2 regions of the Chromobacterium sp. ASV23 genome follow, and region 2 is predicted to be linked to the other one. Evidence: predicted binding sites of a transcription regulator. Region 2 holds the regulator's gene; the other holds the start of a gene.
The links. Region 2 encodes FliA, which starts transcription of late flagellar genes. Its sites were predicted from a motif close to GCTAAAGNTNNNNNNNNNNCNGCCGATAAT; they were not measured.
Positions count from the first base shown of each region.

Region 1 (8,465 bases), on a different contig from region 2:
CTATTACCAGTACCAATTATTGGATACGCCGCTGGTTTCCATCATCATTCCCAACAAGGACAAGCTGGAGTGCTTGGAGCCTTGCTTGGAAAGCTTGTTTGGCATTACCAGCTACCAGAATTTTGAAGTATTGATTGTCGACAATGCTTCGGAAAATCCTGAAACCTTCGAATATTACGACAAGATTCAGGCGCAATATCCGGAGCGGATCCGTATTCTCAGCTATGAACACCCCTTCAATTTCTCTGCTCAGTGCAATGTGGGCGCGCGCGAGGCAAGGGGCGACTATCTGTTGTTGCTGAACAACGATACCGAGGTGATCTTCGACAACTGGTTGGAACGGATGCTGGCTACCGCGCAGCAGCCGGGTGTGGGGGCGGTAGGCGCGCGCCTGTTGTATCCAGAGGTCGGCCGCGTACAGCATGCGGGCATTGTGTTGGGCATGCCTGGCGGCATGTACTCCGTGGCCGATCATGTATTCGAAGGGATGGACTACCTTTATCCGGGTTATCTGAATCGCAGCCTCACCATGCAAAATTACTCGGCGGTGACTGCCGCGTGCTTGCTGGTGGAAAAACAGATTTACGACGCGGTAGGCGGTATGGATGAGAAGACATTCACGGTCTGCTTCAACGATGTCGATTTCTGCTTACGGATACAGGCAGGCGGTTTGCGTAATGTGTACAACCCCTTCGTGGTGCTGTATCACCACCATGCCAAAAGTATTGGCCGTGTAACTACAGACCCAAGGCCTGCCCTGAGGGCGGCAGTGCGCGAACGCGAGGAGATGGAGGCGATGCTGGAGCGCTGGATGTCGGTGTTTCAGCGAGATCCGGGGTTCAACCGTCACTTATCCCTGCGTAACAAGCGGGTGCTGATTGAGTCTGATCGGATTGTCGCATGGGATCCGGAGTTACCCGGTCGCAAGCGAGTGTTGGGGATACCGGTGCCGGGCGGCAGCGGCGAATACCGTTTGAGCCAACCGCTTACCGTGTTGCAGGAAAAAGGCAAGCTCGATGGCGAAATCCACCAGCCATCTGCAGGCATTCCGACTGTGATTGAACTGGCCAGACAGGCGCCAGATACCGTCCTGCTGCATACGGGCATCAGCGATTACATTTACGAGACGATGGATGCTTATCGCAAGTACATTCCCGATTTGCGCATCGTCTTTGGCCTGGATGACCTGGTGGGTGGGGTGCCGGAAAAGAGCAGCCTTCATGACCACTGGTCGCGTCACTATCCTGATGCCAAGCAGCGGCTGCGCCGCGTGTTGAAGCTGTGCGATGCTGCAGTAGTGTCCACCCAACCCTTGGCGGACTTCATCCAGAAAATGGTTGGCGATGTGGCGGTGGTGCCGAACCGGCTGCGCAAAACCATCTGGGGCGATTTGAAATCAGAGCGGCGCGCGGGCAAGAAGCCCCGCGTCGGCTGGGTCGGCGCTGGCCAGCACCGCGGCGACTTGGAGTTGATCCATGAGGTGATCCAGGCAACTTATCAGGAGGTGGATTGGGTCTTCATGGGCATGTGTTTGCCGCAGTTCCGCCCGTATGTGGCCGAGATGCACCATGCTGTGACTTTCGCCGACTACGCGGCAAAAGTGGCGAGCTTGAATCTCGACCTCGCCGTCGCGCCTCTAGAGCTGAACCCGTTTAACGAGGCCAAGAGCAACTTGCGCTTGCTGGAGTATGGCGTGCTGGGCTGGCCAGTGGTGTGTACCGACATCTACCCGTACCAGACTAATAATGCGCCGGTATGCCGGGTGCCTAATCGGGCGGATGCCTGGATCGAGGCGATACGTTCCCGCGTTCATGATCTGGACGCGCTAGCGAAGGAAGGCGATGTGCTGCGAGCCTGGTTCAATCAGCACTATTGGCTGGAGGATCACTATGAGGACTGGTTCCAGATTCTGCATGGCTAGATAGAGGCATTGTCTGCTTGGTGGCCCTTCGGGGCCATTTTCTTTTTCTATTTCCATCTTTAATGGGATTATTTGGTAATAATACCATTTTCATAAGCATTTCCCTTGTCAGGCCGATCTCTTGTCCATCAGGCAAGAATCATTACCGGCCGTGGAGCCGACAAGGGGAATCAAATGGCAATCACCGTTAATAACAACCTGGCCTCGCTGGGCGCGCAGTACAACCTCAATAACTCCAGCCAGATGCTGAATCAGTCTTTGCAGCGTTTGTCCTCCGGCCTTCGCATCAATAGCGCCAAAGACGATGCTGCTGGCATGGCAATTTCTCAAACCCTGGGCTCTGCCATTCGGGGCAATAACCAAGCGATGCGCAATGCCAACGACGGCGTTTCGGTTGGCCAGACAGCCGAAGGTTCGTTGGGTCAAATCGCCAACAATCTGCAGCGTATCCGTGAAATCGCGGTGCAGGCATCCAATGGCGGCATTAATGATAACAACCGTTCCCAGCTGCAGCGCGAGGTGGATCAGCTGACCCAGGAAATCTCCCGCACTATCCAGACTTCAGAATTCAACGGCACCAAATTGCTTTCCGGCGGCGCCAATCTGTTGTTCCAAGTTGGTTCCAAGGGCGCGTCTGACAATCAGATTAACATCCAGACTGTCGATATGACCCAAAGCGTCGACGATCCCAAAAGTACTGCGGCCCAGGGTGACTGGGATGATATCAAGACGAAATATCTTGCCGTCGACCAGGCGCAAAAAGACTTGGCTAGTGCTCTTCCGGCTGACAAGGCTACTAAACAGACGGCTTTGGATAATGCTAATACTGCTTTGACTGCAGCATATAAAGTTGTGACGGATAAAGGCGCGAGTGACAATCACTTGAGTGCTGTGAAAACTGCGCTTGGACAACTTGTAGCAGCGGGGACGGATGCTGATAAGACTGCCGCAGCCAATGCGGCTTTGACCAAGGCACAAAAGGGCGTGCCGGCGTTGTTTTCATATAGTACCGATCTCAATGCCAAGAAGATCATTGACGTAACGACCCAGAGCGGCGCTTCTGGCGTGCTGGCTTCCCTGGACGCAGACATTGCCAAAATTTCCGATGTGCGTTCCACCTTTGGTTCGGTCATGAACCGTTTCGACGCGGTGGTGAGCAACCTTAGCAACTATACCCAGAACCTGACGGCTGCTAATAGCCGTATCATGGATGTGGACTTCGCGTCGGAAACCGCCAACCTGACCAAGAACCAGATTCTGCAACAAGCTGGTGGTTCCATTCTGAAGCAGGCCAACTCGCTGCCGCAAGCGGCGCTGACGCTTCTGCAATAAAGCTGGATAGGTTGGACTCCGCGGTGGCTTGCCGCCGCGGAGTGACATGAAAATAGGTGTAGGCTGGAGGAAAACGGATGAGATGACAGGCTGGCAGTGTTGACGGAAAGTCAAGTGTGAAAATTCACATTTTCACCGTAAAGTTCGGTTCGTCCTGGTCGATAAGTGGTGTAAGCAAGTTACTTTGCCCACACATAGAGCACCAGGAGAGTCATCATGGCCATTACCGTCAACACCAACGTCACGTCGCTGCAAGCCCAGCTGAACCTGAACAATTCGCAGATGTCGCTGTCGCAATCGCTGCAACGCCTGTCTTCCGGCCTGCGCGTCAACAGTGCCAAGGATGACGCGGCTGGTCTCGCGATTTCGCAGACCCTGACGTCCGCCATCCGTGGTAATAACCAGGCGATCAAGAATGCCAACGACGGTACTTCCGTCGGCCAAACCGCCGAAGGCGCGTTAGGCCAGATTGCCAACAACCTGCAGCGTATCCGTGAAATCGCGGTGCAGTCTGCCAACTCGTCCGTCAGCAATACCAACCGTTCGCAGCTGCAAAACGAAGTGGACCAGCTGACCCAGGAAATTTCACGTATCGTGCAAACTACCCAGTTCAACGGCACGCAGCTGTTGTCCGGTAGCGCGGTGCTGACTTTCCAAGTGGGTTCGTCTGGCGCCAGCAGCAACCAGGTATCGATTTCGTCCGTGGACTTGACTTCGGCCAGCGTGTTGTGTAGCTACAACTCCTCGCTGACGGCAACCGGCACCATCAACATTACTACGCAGTCCGGTGCTTCGGCCCTGCTGTCCACGCTGGATAGCGACATCGCCGAAATCTCCACTGTACGTTCTACTTGGGGTGCGGTGCAAAACCGGTTTGACGCGGTGGTGGCAAACCTGCAGAGTTATGTGCAAAACCTGACCGCAGCCAACAGCCGTATTGTGGATGTGGACTTTGCCTCGGAAACGGCTAATCTGACGAAAAACCAGATTCTGCAACAGGCCGGCGCCTCGATTCTGAAGCAAGCGAATACTATACCTCAAGCAGCATTGACGCTGCTGCAGTAAAGCGTAGCCTGATGGTATAGCCAGAGTGCAGCTCCGGTTGGGCAGCCGGGGCTGCGTTCATGAGGAGTATGATCATGCAAATCCCGTCCATTTTATCGCCTGCTGCGCCTGCGTCGGCAGCGCCAGTGCAGCGTCAACAGTTGGTTGAGTTGGCTCAGGCGCCTGCGGGTGATCAGAATCAGCCCGTGTTGGCTGATTCCACACAGGCAGTTGCCGCGGCTGGGCAGAGCCAGCAGCAACAGTCTTCTGCGGATGCGCAGAAAAAACAGCTAACCGATCCCAAGCAACTGCAGGAATCGGTGAACCAGTTGAACAATGCGGCAACGCTGTACAATAGCTCCTTGCAGTTTTCGGTCGACAAGGACACCGGCGCAACGGTGGTGAAAGTCGTCGACAAAGAGAACAACAAGGTGATTCGTCAGATTCCGTCTGAAGAGGCGCTGCGTATCGCCAAGGCGATCGGCGACTTCAAAGGACTCTTGCTGAAGGACAAAGCCTGATCCAACTGTCCTGACGCGGCTATAACATGGGGACAACATGACAGCCATTACCAGTTCCGTGGGCGTTTTGGATGTGCAGGGCATCGTCAGCCAGCTGATGATGGTGGAAAGGCAGCCACTGAATGCCAGTTTGGGAAAGACTGACCAGTACAATACCCAGTTGAGTACCGTTGGCAAGCTAAGCTCGTCTTTGTCCGCGCTGCAGACGGCGATGACCTCGCTGTCGTCTGGTCGTTTCCTGCAGGTTTTCAAGGCATCGGTCAGCGATGCCTCGATGGCCGCCGTATCGACGACCAGTGGCGGCAATGCCGGCACTTTCCAAATATCAGTGCAGAATCTGGCGAGCAATCGGCAGTTGGTATTCGATCAGGCGGGCGGGCAGGCTATCACCGATACCAAGGCCGCAATCAATAACGTGCCGGACCAACTGACCTTCCAGATCAATGGCAAGACGCAGACCATCAAACTGCGCGACAAGCCGGGCGATCCGGTTTCCCTGCAAACCATCAACGACAAGATCAATGCCGCCAGTATCGGTGTGAACGCCAGCTTGGTGGAGAACAACAAACAGTTCAAACTGGTGCTGACCGCGGCCAGTTCCGGCACCGACAACCAGTTCTCCATCGGCGGTAGCGACCATGATTCCGGCAGCACGGCTGGCTCTACGCTAGCGGGGCTGACTCAGAGCGACGCCGCGGCTAAAGAGTCTCAAAATGCCCAGAACGCCAGCCTGACCGTCAATGGCGTAGCGGTGAGCGCGGGCAGCAATCGCATATCATCGGCTGTGGCCGGTGTGGAAATCGATTTGTACAAGCAGGGCAGTTTTACGGTCTCGCTTGCCTCAGACAACGCTGGCATCAACAAGAACCTGCAATCATTTGTCGATGCCTATAACCAGGTTGTCAGTGATGTAAAGGATGCGCGCAAGGGCGCCCTGAAGGGCAACGCTTCGATCCTGGATATCCAGAGTCGGCTGCAGCAAGTGCTGTCAGTAGGGGTGGAGGGCGCGGATCCGGTGAATTCGTATGCTTTCTTGTCGCAAGTCGGCATTTCTCTGCAGAAGGATGGCACGCTGAAGGTTGATCAGAACGCGTTCAATGACGCGCTTAAGAAGGACAAGCAAGCTGTTGCCAACCTGTTTGGCAATGCCAACAATACAGGTTTTGCCCAGCGTTTCAATCAGGCAATCAACAGCATGCTGGGCCCTACCGGCTTGATCGAAACTAGCAAGGCATCGATCAAGAGCCGTGTGGATCAGGAGGCCCAGCTGCAAAGCTCTCTGCAAGCCAGATTGGATACCAAGCAAAGTCAGTTGTTGCAGCAGTATACGAACCTGAACAAAACGCTGGCGCAGATGCAGGCAGGTTCGAGTAGCCTGTTCAACCTGATTTCCAAGTAGAATCGCAGAAGGCGGCGTTGGCTGTCTTAAGCCTAGAAAATGATGGTGACTCATGCTGAATTCACGAATGCTCAAGCAGTTCAATCAGGCATATGCCAACGACGCCCTGAAGGCGGCGATATACGGTGCGAGTCCGATTGGCATCGTCGTGATGCTTTACGAAGGCGTGATCAAGGCGCTGAGTTCCGCCAGCTTAGCCATTGACAACAATCGTTTCGATGAAAAAGCCAGGATGATCGGCAAGGCAATCGATATCCTTGAGGGCTTGCGCATTGCGCTGGACCTGGAGCAAGGCTCCGAGGCCGCGGTCAACCTGAATGAGCTGTACATTTATATGAAGATGCGCTTGGCCAAGGCTAGCCTGAAGAACGACAAGGAAATCCTGGCCGAAGTCAAAGGCCTGATGGAAACCATTCTGCCTGCCTGGCAACAGGTTGACCGAGCCAATTCCGCCGCGCAGGCCGAGGCGAATACCGGTTCAGGAGCGTGATGACAGGCATGCCCGCGCAATTTGCCTCCACCCCGAAGGGCTTGGCTAATTTAATAGACCAGTTGGAGCCTTTGGCAAAACAGTTGCTGGAAGCGGCCAATCAACGCGAGCGGCCGCGTTTTGTTGAATTGTTCACCTTGCATGAAGGCTATACTCACCAGCTATTGCAACGGCTGGAGGCTGGCGAGCGAGACAAACTCAGCCCCGAGCAGCGCGACGCCTTGAAGCGCGTGTTGGCCTTGCGTCTTGAGGTGCAGACGCAGATCGCCTCCTGGGCGGACCAGGTCAAGCATGAGTTGAGGGCTTTGAGCCAGAGTTCCAAGCTCAATCGTCAGTACAAACCATGATGCTGCGTTGCTATATGTCGGCCCGCTTGGCGGGCCAACGTCTTGGATGAGGAATGAGCCGGTTTTGACTTGGGTTGCGCTATTTTTCGCCATACACTTAAAGTCAATGTGGATGCTCACCCAAGGGGATTCTCCATGACCGGCGCCTTCTTTCCGTACCTGATGGTTGCGCTGTGGCTTGTACTGGCGGTGGCCATTGTTTACCTGTTCGGGCGATTGCAGCGACTGGAAAGCAAGCGGGACAGCCTCACCTCGCTGTATTTGGACCAGCAGCAGCAGCAAATCAGCGCGCTGCAGCGGGATGTGGCGCGCTTGCAGTCCAAGTTTGATCATCAGGCGACCGGCGATGTGGGATTGAGTCCTTACAATCAAGCCATAGAAATGATACGCCAGGGTCTGACCGCCTCCGAGGTGGCTTCTCGCTGTGGGATTTCCCGCAGTGAGGCAGAGCTGATCGTATCGCTTTACCGTAATAGCCCCACCTCATGATCCCATCGTTACCCAACGCCGTTTCCACCGCCTCGCAAGGCACGGCGCAGACGCTTAACCAGCTGCGCACCTCGGTGGATACCAGCCGGCTGCTGGAAGCGCTCAGCCAGCCGGATAGCGCGCCATCCTTGATGGTGGGTGAATTGCTGACGGCCAAGGTGGCAGACCAACTGGGCAATAATCAGTTGGCCGTTCTGATCAAGAACGCGCTGTTCACGCTGAACCTGCCTCAAGGCACCCATTTGCCCAGCGATACCCTGAATCTGAAAGTGGTGTCGCTGTCTCCGACGCTGACCTTTCAATTGCAGGATGGCGGCAAGGAAACGCCGCCGCCGCAGGACAGCTCGGTTGCCGTCAAGCTCAGCACCGCATCCCGTTACCTGACTACCTTGCTCAGCACGCCTAGAGAGGGTGCGAATGCTGCGGAAGCCGGCGTAACGGCAAAGCACTTGCCCTTGCAGCTGGATGCCGGCGAGCACCCGCCGGAGCAATTGGCCAAACAGTTGCAGTTGAATGTCAAACAGAGCGGGCTGTTCTATGAGTCCCATCTCAAGGACTTCAGCAATGGCCTGCATCCTCTGGAACAGTTGAAACAGGAGCCGCAGGCCAAGTTGACGCTGACCATGCAGGCCTTGGATGAGGGGCAAAAGAATAACAACGTGGTCAAGCCGCAATTGCAGGAGCTGGGCCACTTGGTGCAGCGGCAATTGGATGGCTTGGAACAGCGTACCGTGCAGTTTCAAGGCCTGGCCTGGCCCGGCCAGCTGATGGAGATGCAAATCCAGCAGGAGCCCATGGAAAACGAGCGCCAGGGTGATGGACAGGAGGACATTCCTGTGTGGAATACCAGTCTATCGCTGGCTTTGCCGGCGCTGGGTGGCATGGGGGTAAGGGTGCGCTTGGTTGGACAGTCGGTACAAGT
Region 1 covers NZ_JAELTR010000057.1:1,179-9,643, forward strand. The annotation lists gene JHD59_RS22850 (flagellin) at 2,096-3,253, shown strand; gene JHD59_RS18105 (flagellin) at 3,470-4,318, shown strand; gene JHD59_RS18110 (flagellar protein FlaG) at 4,393-4,818, shown strand; gene fliD (flagellar filament capping protein FliD) at 4,856-6,217, shown strand; gene fliS (flagellar export chaperone FliS) at 6,270-6,707, shown strand; gene JHD59_RS18125 (flagellar protein FliT) at 6,707-7,054, shown strand; gene JHD59_RS18130 (DUF2802 domain-containing protein) at 7,190-7,543, shown strand; gene JHD59_RS18135 (flagellar hook-length control protein FliK) at 7,540-8,465, shown strand, end outside.
Region 1: a site for FliA is predicted at 3,390-3,419, ahead of JHD59_RS18105 (flagellin). Genes of this name have one in related genera too.

Region 2 (11,019 bases):
TCGGCGGTGATCGGCATGATAGGCCTGGTCCCCAATATGCCTCATCTGTCCTTCCTGCTGATCGCCGGCTGTCTGCTGGCGCTGGCGCGGACGATGGAGAACCGCAACAAACAGCAACTGGCCAAGGAACTGCAGGCCGCCCAGCCGGCGCCGGCGCCGGAGCAACAAGCGGCGGAGGTCGGTTGGAGCGATGTGCAGCATGTCGACCAATTGGGCATGGAAGTCGGTTACCGGCTGATCCCGCTGGTGGACCGCTCGCAGGATGGCGAGCTGCTGCGCCGCATCCGCGGCATCCGCAAGAAGATCGCCCAGGACCTGGGCTTCCTGGTGCCGCCGGTCCACATCCGCGACAACCTCGAAATCAAGCCCAGCGCCTACCGCATCCTGCTCAAAGGCGTGGAAGTCGGCCAGGGCGAGGCCTTCATCGGACAGTTCCTGGCGATCAACCCCGGGCGCGTCACCAGCGAGATCGGCGGCACGCCGACCACCGACCCTGCCTTTGGCCTGCCGGCGGTGTGGATAGACGCCGGCAAACGCGAGGAAGCGCAAAGCCTGGGCTACACCGTGGTCGACGCCAGCACCGTGGTGGCGACCCACATCTCCAACCTGCTGCAAACCCATGCCGCGGAATTGCTCGGCCGCGAAGAAGTGCAGGCGCTGATCGACCATCAGGCCAAGGAATCGCCGAAACTGATTGAAGACCTGGTGCCCAAGGTGGTGCCGGTGGGCACCTTGCAGAAAGTGCTTCAGCAATTGCTGACCGACGGCATCCACATCCGCGACTTCCGCACCATCATTGAAACGCTGGCCGATCATATCCCGCAGAATCAGGACATAGACGAGCTGACCAGCGCGGTGCGCACCGCGTTGTCACGCGTCATCGTGCAGCAGCTGTTCCCCGGCGAATCGGAACTGCCGCTGATGACGCTGGAGCCGCAGCTGGAAAACGTGCTGATGCAGGCGGTTCAATCCAAGGCCGGCGGCGGACTGGAGCCGGGCTTGGCGGAAAATCTGCTGTCCAGCGCCGCACAACAGACCGAGCAAGTGGAGATTCAAGGGTACAATCCGGTATTGCTGACGGCGCCGGGCTTGCGGCCGCTGCTGGCCCGCTTCTTGCGTCGGGCATTGCCGCAGCTGCGTGTGATTTCGCATAATGAGATTCCAGACAATAAATCCATTCGTATAATTGCGGTAATAGGCGGCAGCAAGGGCTAATCGACAATGGTGGTGAAAAAGTTCTTCGGGAAGACCACTCGAGACGCACTCAGGCAAGTTCGCGAAGAACTGGGGGCGGACGCCCTCATTTTGTCCAATCGCCCCACCATGGGCGGCGGCGTGGAAATCATGGCGGTGGCCGATTCCGACGTCGCCAACCTCGCCAGCACCCTGTCCACCTCCAGCAGCAAGCATCCGCCGCGCAACGCCCCCCCGGTGGTCAATCGGCCGCAACAACCGGCCCCCATTCCCCCCGCCGTCAACGGCAACGCCATGAACCGGGCCATCGCGCGCACTTACGCCATGCCGGTGGAACCGCTGGAAAGCCCGGCCCCGCCGCGCGTAGACGCGGTCCAGCCGCGGCTGGAGCCGGTTTATGCGCCGCCGCAGCCGGCCCCCGCCATGGCGCCGCAATATCAAGCCCCGGCCATGCCCGCGCAGCCTGCGCCGGCCGTGGCCCAAGCGCCGCGCGCCGCGCCCGCCTCGCCGCCGCCTCGGCTAGACATCGCGCCGCCAACGCATGCCAATGGCGAGGAGCCGGAGCAGATGGCGCAGGAACTGAAACTGATCGGCGACGAGATCAAGCTGCTCCGCAGCCTGCTGCAAAGCCAGCTGGCCAGCTTCGCCTGGTCCGATATGGAAGGCAAGGCGCCCAATCGCATCGAATTGTTCAAGCACCTGCTGGCGATGGGTTTCTCCGCCCAGTTGATCCGACAGCTGATCGAAAAAATGCCGGCGCAGTATCAAGGCGAAGTGGCGGTGAAATGGGCGCGCTCCGCCCTGGTGCATAACCTGAAGTGCGCCGACGCCGACCGCGAAGTGATGGATCGCGGCGGCATCTTCGCGCTGGTCGGCCCGACGGGCGTCGGCAAGACCACCACGGTGGCCAAGCTGGCGGCGCGGGCGACGATGCGCTTCGGCGCCCAGCACGTGGCGCTGATCACCACCGACAGCTACCGGATCGGCGCGCAGGACCAGCTGCGCATCTACGGCAAGATCCTCGGCGTGCCGGTGTTCTCCATCCAGAACGAGGGCGATCTGCAGCTGACGCTGGCCGACCTGTCCAATCGCCACATCGTCTTCATCGACACCGTGGGCATGGGGCAGCGCGACGCCCGGGTGCTGGCGCAGATCGACATGCTGCGCACCGCCGGCCGGCCCATCGAACGGCTGCTGCTCCTGGCCGCCAACACCGATGGCCACACGCTGGAAGACGTGGTGCGGCGTTACCGCGGCGAGGGTCTGACCGGCTGCATCCTGTCCAAGATTGACGAAGCCGTGGCGCAAGGCCCGAGCCTGGACGTGATCATCCGCAATCGCCTGAAGCTGTTTTACATCACCAACGGCCAGCGCGTGCCGGAGGACTTGCACTCCGCCAATGCCGCCTTCCTGGTGGACCGCGCGATGCGGGCGCAACAGATCGGCTCGCCGTTCTCGCTGCAGGGGGACGAACTGCCCATCATGAACGCCGCCCAGTCAGGTTGGTTGTAAGAGATGCAGGACCAAGCCGCCAGTCTCCGCTTGCTCGCCGCGCAACAGAAGCGCGCCCCCAGCTTCGCCTTCATCGGCTCGCCGCATGCCGGCACCACCACGGTGGTGACCGAGCTGTCGCTGGGACTCGCCTACGCCGGGCTGCGGCCGCTGGTGGTAGACTGCTGCCTGGGCCAGGTGCAGACGCGCCGGCTGGGCGTCCCCGCCACCGCCACCCTGGAAAGCCAGGTGACCAGCGTGGGCGGGCTGGACGAAATGATGATTCTGTCGCGCCAGGGCGTGCAGCTGATCAATCTGTACGCGCGGCCGGAGCAGCGCGCGCTGTTTTCCGCCCAATTGTGGCTGAGGATGGGCAGCGAGTTCGGCGCGCTGGAGCGCGATGCCTCCGCCCTGCTGATCGATGCGCCAAACCCAAGCCAAGACGCGATCCCTGCCAGCGTGGCCGACAATCTGATTTTGGTATTAACACCGGATGCCGATTCGCTGACCACCGCCTACGCTAATATCAAGCGGCTGGCCAGCCTTTATGGCCGCCAACGCTTCAATGTGCTGATCAACCGCGCGCGCCATCTGGACGAAGCGCGCGAGCTGTTCACCCGGCTGTCGGCGGTGGCCAGCGAGTTTCTGACGGTCTCGCTGCGCTGGGTGGGCTTCGTGCCGCACGACAATGCGGTGCGACGCAGCCAGACGCTGCACCGCCCGCTGATGGAGGCGTTTCCGGACAGCGAGGCCGCCGCCGCCTTCTCGCAGCTGGCCGCGGTCCTGCTGCAATGGGACGCGCCGGAAACCGTGCGTGACAGCACCGGATACATGGACTTGCTGATTGCCGCCTCGCGCGATTGGGCCGAGGCGGATGGAGCCAAACTGTTATGAACCCGTCCTTCCGCCGATCGGGCTACGTCGCAGCCGCCCCCAGCGTCGAGATCGACGTGGAGGCCTACGCGCCGCTGGTGCGCAAGCTGGCGAGCATCATGATCGCCCGGCTGCCTGCCTCGGTGGAGTTGGGCGACCTCATCCAAGTGGGCATGATCGGCCTGATCGAGGCTTCGCGCCAATTCGACCCGGCCCAGGGCGTGATGTTCGAAACCTTCGCCAGCCAGCGCATCCGCGGCGCCATGCTGGATGAGCTGCGCCGCGAAGACTGGTTGCCGCGCCAGGCGCGGCGCAACTCGCGACAGATCGAGGAAGCCATCTGCAAGCTGGAACAGCTGCAGGGGCGCGCGCCGCTGGAATCGGAAATCGCCGCCGAACTGGGCATGGAGCTGGAGCAATACCAGGAGATGCTGGGAGAATGCAAAGGCACCACGCTGCTGCATTTCGAGGACTTCAACAGCGGCGACGACGAGCACGGCCATAATCCTGTAGCCAATGTCGCCGATGATGACTCGCCGGACCCGCTGGCCGCGCTATCGGACGACAGCTTCCGCCAGCAGCTGATCTCCGCCATCAAGCTGCTGCCGGAGCGCGACCAACTGGTGATGGCGCTGTATTACGAGCAGGAACTGAACCTGAAGGAAATCGGCGCGGTGCTCGGCGTCACCGAGTCCCGCGTCTGCCAATTGCACAGCCAGGCCATCGCCCGGCTGCGCGCCAAACTGAAAGACTGGCTGTAAGGGAGAGTTCGGTGATTAAGGCGCCGGATTTCAGACCAGATCAATAACGGAAACCATGTGGACAAGATCAGTTTAATCGCAGTGGTGATGGGCTTGACGGCCATTATTGCGGGGCAAGCCATCGAAGGGGGCAGCATCGGCTCGCTGATGCAGCTGACGGCTTTCATGATCGTCATCGGCGGCACCACCAGCGCGGTGATGCTGCAAAGCACGCCCAAGCAATTCATGGCCGGCCTGCGCATGCTGCGCTGGGTATTCCGCCCGCCCAACTTCGACCACGAACGAATGATCCGCGAAGTGGTCAGCTGGAGCCAGGGTTCGCGCAAGGGCGGCCTGCTGTCGCTAGAAGGCATGATCGCCCAGCAGCGCGATCCCTTCACCAAGAAGGCGCTGCAGATGCTGGTGGACGGCACCGAGCCGGAAACGCTGCGCGCGGTGATGGAGGTGGAAATCAGCATGTTCGAGCATGCCCGCAAGCAGGCCGCGCGCATCTGGGAATCGGCCGGCGGCTATGCGCCGACCATGGGCATTCTGGGCGCCGTGCTGGGCCTGATCCACGTGATGGAAAACCTGTCGGACCCGTCCAAGCTGGGCGGCGGCATCGCCGTGGCCTTCGTCGCCACCGTATACGGCGTCGGCTCGGCCAACCTGTTTTTCCTGCCGATGGGCAACAAGCTGAAGCACTTGGTGGCTGCCGAGGTCGCCATGAAGGAGCTGGTGGTGGAAGGCGTGGTCGCCATCGCCAACGGCGAAAACCCGCGCATCATTGAAAGCCGGCTGCGCGGCTACCTGGCAATGCACGAATAAACCTCGGCCATCGGACATCAAAAAGGCAAGCTGCGCAGCTTGCCTTTTCTGTTTACAGCATGCGCAATTCGCGGTCCGGCTTGCGCAGCTCGCTCTCCAGCAGCTTGTAGTAATCGAGATCGAATGCCGGCTCGCCTTCCAGCGCCCCGCCATTGCGGCGGCTGCCCAGGTAGCACCAGCGGTCGAACAGATGTTCCACCACGTCGCCGCACACGATGTCGCGCTCTTGCACCGCGATGGCGCCCTCGAACGGCCACGGCTTGACCTTTAGCCGCTGCAGAGCAGACAACAGACGAGCATTGTGGCTGTCCACCGCCTCCTGGCCCACGCAGCCGCCGCGGCAGCGGCCGATCTGGTAGGCCGCGCAGGGCATGCCTTTGCGGCTGGTCACCTGCTCCACCCCAAGCACGGACTGGCACAGGCCCTGAGCCAAGGCGATCTGCGCGAGCGCCTTGCGGCCCTCGCGCGCATTGCGGAACAGGCCGTACAAATCCGCCGTGCGGCTGAAATCGATATCGCGCGCCGACACCGTCAACGGGCGGACAAAGCCGTCGGTTCCAGTCTGCAGCTGCAAGGTGCACACCTCGCCCATCATCCTGGCCCGCGGATTGTGCGCCGGCTGCAAACGCCCCAGCCACTGCAGCTCCAGCAACTGCGCGCCAAACTCGCTCAAGCACTCGCGCCATTCCACCCGGGCCACCGGCTCGTCTATCCGCACTTCGTGGCGGCTGGGCTTGCGCTCGGCGAAATGCCCCAGCGTCTTGCGGTACAGATTGGGCGCGCGGCCCACATACAAGGCCCGGCCATCCTCGCCGAACAAGGCATACACCCCGGCGGAATCCGGCATGTCTTCGATCTGCCGCTGCAATTCCGCCGGCAGGCTGGAGACTTCGGCCGGTTGCGACAACAATTGCGCCGCCTCATGCGCCACTTTGTCCGCGCCCAACTCGCGGCTGGCGATGCCGATGAAGCGGTATACCGCCTCGGCGTCGGCCAGGGCGCGGTGGCGCTCGGGCATGTCTATGCCATGGCGGGCGATCAGGCTATCCAGGCTATGTTTGAAATGCTGCGGGTACAGCCGGCGCGACAGCTTGACCGTGCACAGCGCGCGCGCCTGAAAACGGCGGCCCAAGCGGCGGAATTCGTTGCGCAGGAAGCCGTAATCGAAACGGGCATTGTGCGCCAGCAGCAGACGCCCTTGCAGGCGGGCCAGCAATTCGTCGGCCAGTTCGGCAAACGGCGGCGCGGCAGCCACCATTTCATTGCTGATGCCGGTCATGTTTTCGATGAAGGGCGGGATGGGCTGGCCGGGATTGACCAGCCAGGACAGGCGCTCGACGCGCTCGCCATCCACCAGCACCAGGCCGACTTCGGTGATGCGGTCGCGGGCGATGTCGCCGCCGGTGGTTTCCAGATCGACAATGGCGCAAGGCTGTTCAAACAGGGTATTCAATCTCGCTTCGCTTTCCTTGGCGCAGCCATGAATCATGACGTTTAGTTCAAAATGTTGGCCTGCCGCGACAGGAACAGGCGGCCAGTTTACCGGCTTTATAAAAAAAATCCTACGCTGTGTTGACACCCATATTTCACCTCTGTATTATCCGGTCTCTCGCAAGACACAACGTCTCGCGACACAGCGCACCCGTAGCTCAGTTGGATAGAGTATCTGGCTACGAACCAGAGGGTCGGGCGTTCGAATCGCTCCGGGTGCGCCAGGCATGTCCCTATAGTTTAGCGGTTAGAACACCGCCCTTTCACGGCGGTAGCCGGGGTTCGATTCCCCGTGGGGACGCCACAATACGCACCCGTAGCTCAGTTGGATAGAGTATCTGGCTACGAACCAGAGGGTCGGGCGTTCGAATCGCTCCGGGTGCGCCAGCTGTCCCTATAGTTTAGCGGTTAGAACACCGCCCTTTCACGGCGGTAGCCGGGGTTCGATTCCCCGTGGGGACGCCAGAATTCAGAAAAAGCCCAGCATTGCAAAATGCTGGGCTTTTTCGCGTTTCCACGCCGGAACGCAGGCGGCTTGCGCCGCCCCGCCGCCTAACTTTGCAATGCCAGCGTCGGCCGCAGCCGCATGGCGCCGAGCACATGGCGGCACACCGCCAGCGCCGCCACCACCAGGCATAGCAGCAAGGACAATAACAGCGTCCAGCCGCCAATCGGTGCCCTGGCGACAAAACCAGCCAGATAGTGGCGAATGAACAGCCAGGCTGGCGGCAGCGACAGCGCCGCGCTGACCGCCAACACCAGCAGGAACTCGCGGCTGACCAGCCCGGCAATCGCCAGGCCGCCGGCGCCATACAGCTTGCGCAGCACCACCTCCCGCGCCATGCGCTGCACCGAGTATGCCGACAGCACATAAATGCCGAAGGCGGCGATGAGCATGGCCACCGCAGAGGCAATCGCCAGCAACTGCGCTGTGCGGATGTCCTGGCCGTAGCGCTTGTCCAGTTGCTGGCCGGCGCTGACCGGCAGCAAGGGATAATCCGGAAAGTAGCGCGGCCATAGCTCGGCCAAGGCCTGCCGCATGGCGGACTCGCTGCCGCGGTAGCGTATCGCCAGCGTGCTGGCATAGGGGTTTTGCGAGCCAATCACGAAATACACCATCGGAATCGCCCGTTCACGCGAGGTTTGCTCGGCGATATCCGCCACCACGGCGCTGATCGGCTTCTTGCCGTCGGCAAAAGCCTCGGACTCGACAATGCGGCCAATGGCCTGCTGCGGCGAGGCGAAACCCAGGCGACGCGCGGCCGATTCGGACACGACCAGTCCCGCGCCGGGCCGCGCGGCGCCATTGCCGTCGCATGCCGCGGCGCTCCCCCTCGCCAACAACGGCAGACGATAGGTCGGCAAAAAACCGCAATCAACCATGCGATAGCGCATGTTCTGGTAGGTTCCGCCGGCCAGGCGGAAATTGTTGGCGTTGTTGCTGTCGCCAGCCGGCGGCCCATCCACGTAGCTCAGAGCCGCCACTTGCGGCTGGCGCGATAGCGCCGCGCGCAGCACCCTGCGTTGCGCCAGGTCCTTGGCATTGGCGTCACCCGCCGCCACGAACAGCAGCCCATCGCGCTCGAACCCAGCCGGCAGACGCGTGCCATGCCAGGTTTGCCAAGCCACGGCCAGCGTCACCCCCGCCAGGCCCATGGCGATGCCGAACTGTACCACCGTCAGCCCGCGCCGCAGCCAGACGCCTTGGCGGGTTTCCTGCTGATCGCGACCGGACAAGGCCTGGGTCGCGCGCACGCGGGCGGCAATCCAGGCCGGATAAACGCCGCTGAGCCCGCCTAGCGCGGCGGCGCCTAGCAGCGTCAGCGCAATACTCCGCCAGCCTATCATGCCGGCCAGGTCGCGCTGCAACAGTTGGCCGAACAGGGGCAGCAGCAGCCAGGCCAACAGCAGGCCAAGCAGAGCCGCCGCCAGCGCGATCAACATCGATTCGGCGATGAACTGCCCAGCCACCCGCCCCACGCCGGCGCCCAACACCTTGCGCACGCCGATTTCGCGCTGGCGCCGTATCGTGCGGACTGTCGCCAGATTGATGTAATTGATGGCTGCCAGCAGCAGGATCAGCAGGCCGATGGCGGCGCAGCCCAGCAGCATGGCGCGGTTGCCATGGCGCGCCGGGTCGGCGCTCTGATCGAGTTCCGGGTCCAGGTAGACATCTGGCAGCTTCACCGCGGAGAAGTCAAGCAAGCTTCTCCCCTGCTGCTTGGCCTCAATCGCCTGAAGGCTGGGATCGCGATAGCTGGGAGATTGCTTCAAGGCTTGCGCCAGCAGTGGCCCGACCTCAGCCGCCTCATGCCCCGGCTTGAGACGGAAATACAAGGACGCGCCCCAGCTGAACCAGTGTGTATAGAAGTCGGCGTACACGCCATCGCTGGCCATTCCGCTCACCCGCCCGCCGAGAATGGCGTAGCGTTGGGTGGCGGTTGCCGGCGGGGTAGCGACAATCGCCGCCACGGTCTGCAGCTTGCCCGCTACGGAAAACGTCTTGCCCAGCGCCGCGGCGGTGCCGAACATCCGCATCGCTTCTTCTTCGGTCAACGCGGCGCTGTCGGGCCGGGTCAAGGCCTGATGCAGGTCTCCCGCAAGCGTTTTCAGCTCGAACAATTCGGCAAAATCCGGATCGACCAGCGTCACCCAGCGATTGCTGACCGCGTTGCCCACGCGCACCGGCGCGAAGTTGCCCATCGCCATGCTGACCCGCTCCGCCACGCCATGATCGCGCAGCACCTGGCCTGCAATCACTGGGACTTCCTGCTGCCAGTCATTGCGCACGCCATCCATATTCGGCTTGGCCTTCAGCATGTAAACGCGCTCGCGCCCGGCGATATGCCGGTCAAACTGCACAGAGTAGGCGACATAAGCCCACAGCAGCACGCAGCAGGCAAAGCCGATGGCCAAGCCGCCGATCACCAGCGCGGACCATCCCGGTTCTTTAAGCAGCCAGCGCCAGCCGACGCGAAAATCTTCCCCTCGCAGGTAAGCCATGTGTTCTCCCCTATTCCATACAGGCCAGACCGTCGCCAGGCGCGCCCGGTCTGGCCATTTTCTTGTCAACCGCGCAGGGCCAATACCGGACGCAAGCTCAAGGCAGCCAGCAGATGGCGGCACACCGCCAGCGCCGCCACCACCAGGCATAGCAGCAAGGACAATAACAGCGTCCAGCCGCCAATCGGCGCGCGCTCGACGAAACCGGCCATGTACTGCCGGATATACAGCCACGCCGGCAGCAAGCCGATGACCGCGCCCGCCAGCAGCACCCACAGGAATTCCCGGCCGATCAGGCTGGCGATGGCGGCCTTGCCCGCGCCGTGCAATTTGCGCAACACCACTTCGCGCGCCATGCGCTGCACGGAATAGGCGGCGAGCACATAAATGCCAAAAGAAGCGATCAGCAAAGCGACGCCAGCCGCCGCGGCCAGTAGGCCCGCCTGCCTGGCGTCAGAAGCGTAACGCTGATCCAGCCTGTAACGCGCGCTTTCCATCTTCAAGGGATAGTCCGGGAAATAACGCGGCCACAAACCGGCAATGCCCGCGCGCACCGCGGCTTCGCTGCCCTGGAAACGCACGGACAGCACGTCGGCGACATGCCCGCTCGCCAAATACAGCCAGGAACGCGCTTTTTCATGCGCCGACTGCAAGCGAATATCCGACACCACACCCACCACCATGCAGCCGTCACCAGAGCCTTCGGCCCGCAGTTTTCTGCCCAGCGCCAACTGCGGCGCGGCATAACCCAGATCGCGCGCGCCAGACGCGCTCAGCACGCATTCGCGCCTGGCCTCATCCTGCGGGCTGGCGCAGCCGGGCAGCAAATGCCCGGCCAACAGCTTGACGCCATAGGTCTCCAGATAATCGCAGCCAACGCTGCGCACTTCCAGATTGACCGAGCTGCCCCCGTTCTTGACGCTGGTGAGGTTCATGCTGCTGTCGGCCAAGTTATTGACGCTCAGCGCCGCGCCGCGCACGCCGGGCAAGGCGGCCACCGCGGTACGCAGCGCCGCGCGCTCGGAGACGCTGCTGCCAGTCTGCAGGGTCAGCAGCCCCTCCACCTGCAGGCCGGTGTCCAGCCGGCTGCCATACCAGGCCTGCCAAGCGATGGCCAAGGTCACGCCGCTCAGCGCCATGGCGACGGCGAATTGCGTCACCGTCAAGGCGCGGCGCAGCCAGACGCCGCGCGCCGTTTCCTGCTGATCTCGCCCAGACAGCGCCTGCGTAGCCCGCACCCTCGTCGCCACCCAGGCCGGGTAAGCGCCCGCCAAGCCGCCCACGGCCACCGCCGCCAGCAGGGCCAGCGCCACGTTGCCCAGAGTGAACATGCCGGCCAACTCACGTTGCATCAGGAATGCGAAACCCGGCAGCAGCAGCCACGCCAGTAGCAAACCCA
Region 2 covers NZ_JAELTR010000043.1:21,181-32,199, reverse strand. The annotation lists gene flhA (flagellar biosynthesis protein FlhA) at 1-1,215, shown strand, start outside; gene flhF (flagellar biosynthesis protein FlhF) at 1,222-2,706, shown strand; gene JHD59_RS16075 (flagellar synthesis regulator FleN) at 2,710-3,579, shown strand; gene JHD59_RS16070 (RNA polymerase sigma factor FliA) at 3,576-4,319, shown strand; gene JHD59_RS16065 (flagellar motor protein) at 4,377-5,126, shown strand; gene JHD59_RS16060 (exonuclease domain-containing protein) at 5,179-6,579, opposite strand; tRNA gene JHD59_RS16055 (tRNA-Arg) at 6,765-6,841, shown strand; tRNA gene JHD59_RS16050 (tRNA-Glu) at 6,847-6,921, shown strand; tRNA gene JHD59_RS16045 (tRNA-Arg) at 6,928-7,004, shown strand; tRNA gene JHD59_RS16040 (tRNA-Glu) at 7,008-7,082, shown strand; gene JHD59_RS16035 (ABC transporter permease) at 7,170-9,620, opposite strand; gene JHD59_RS16030 (ABC transporter permease) at 9,686-11,019, opposite strand, start outside.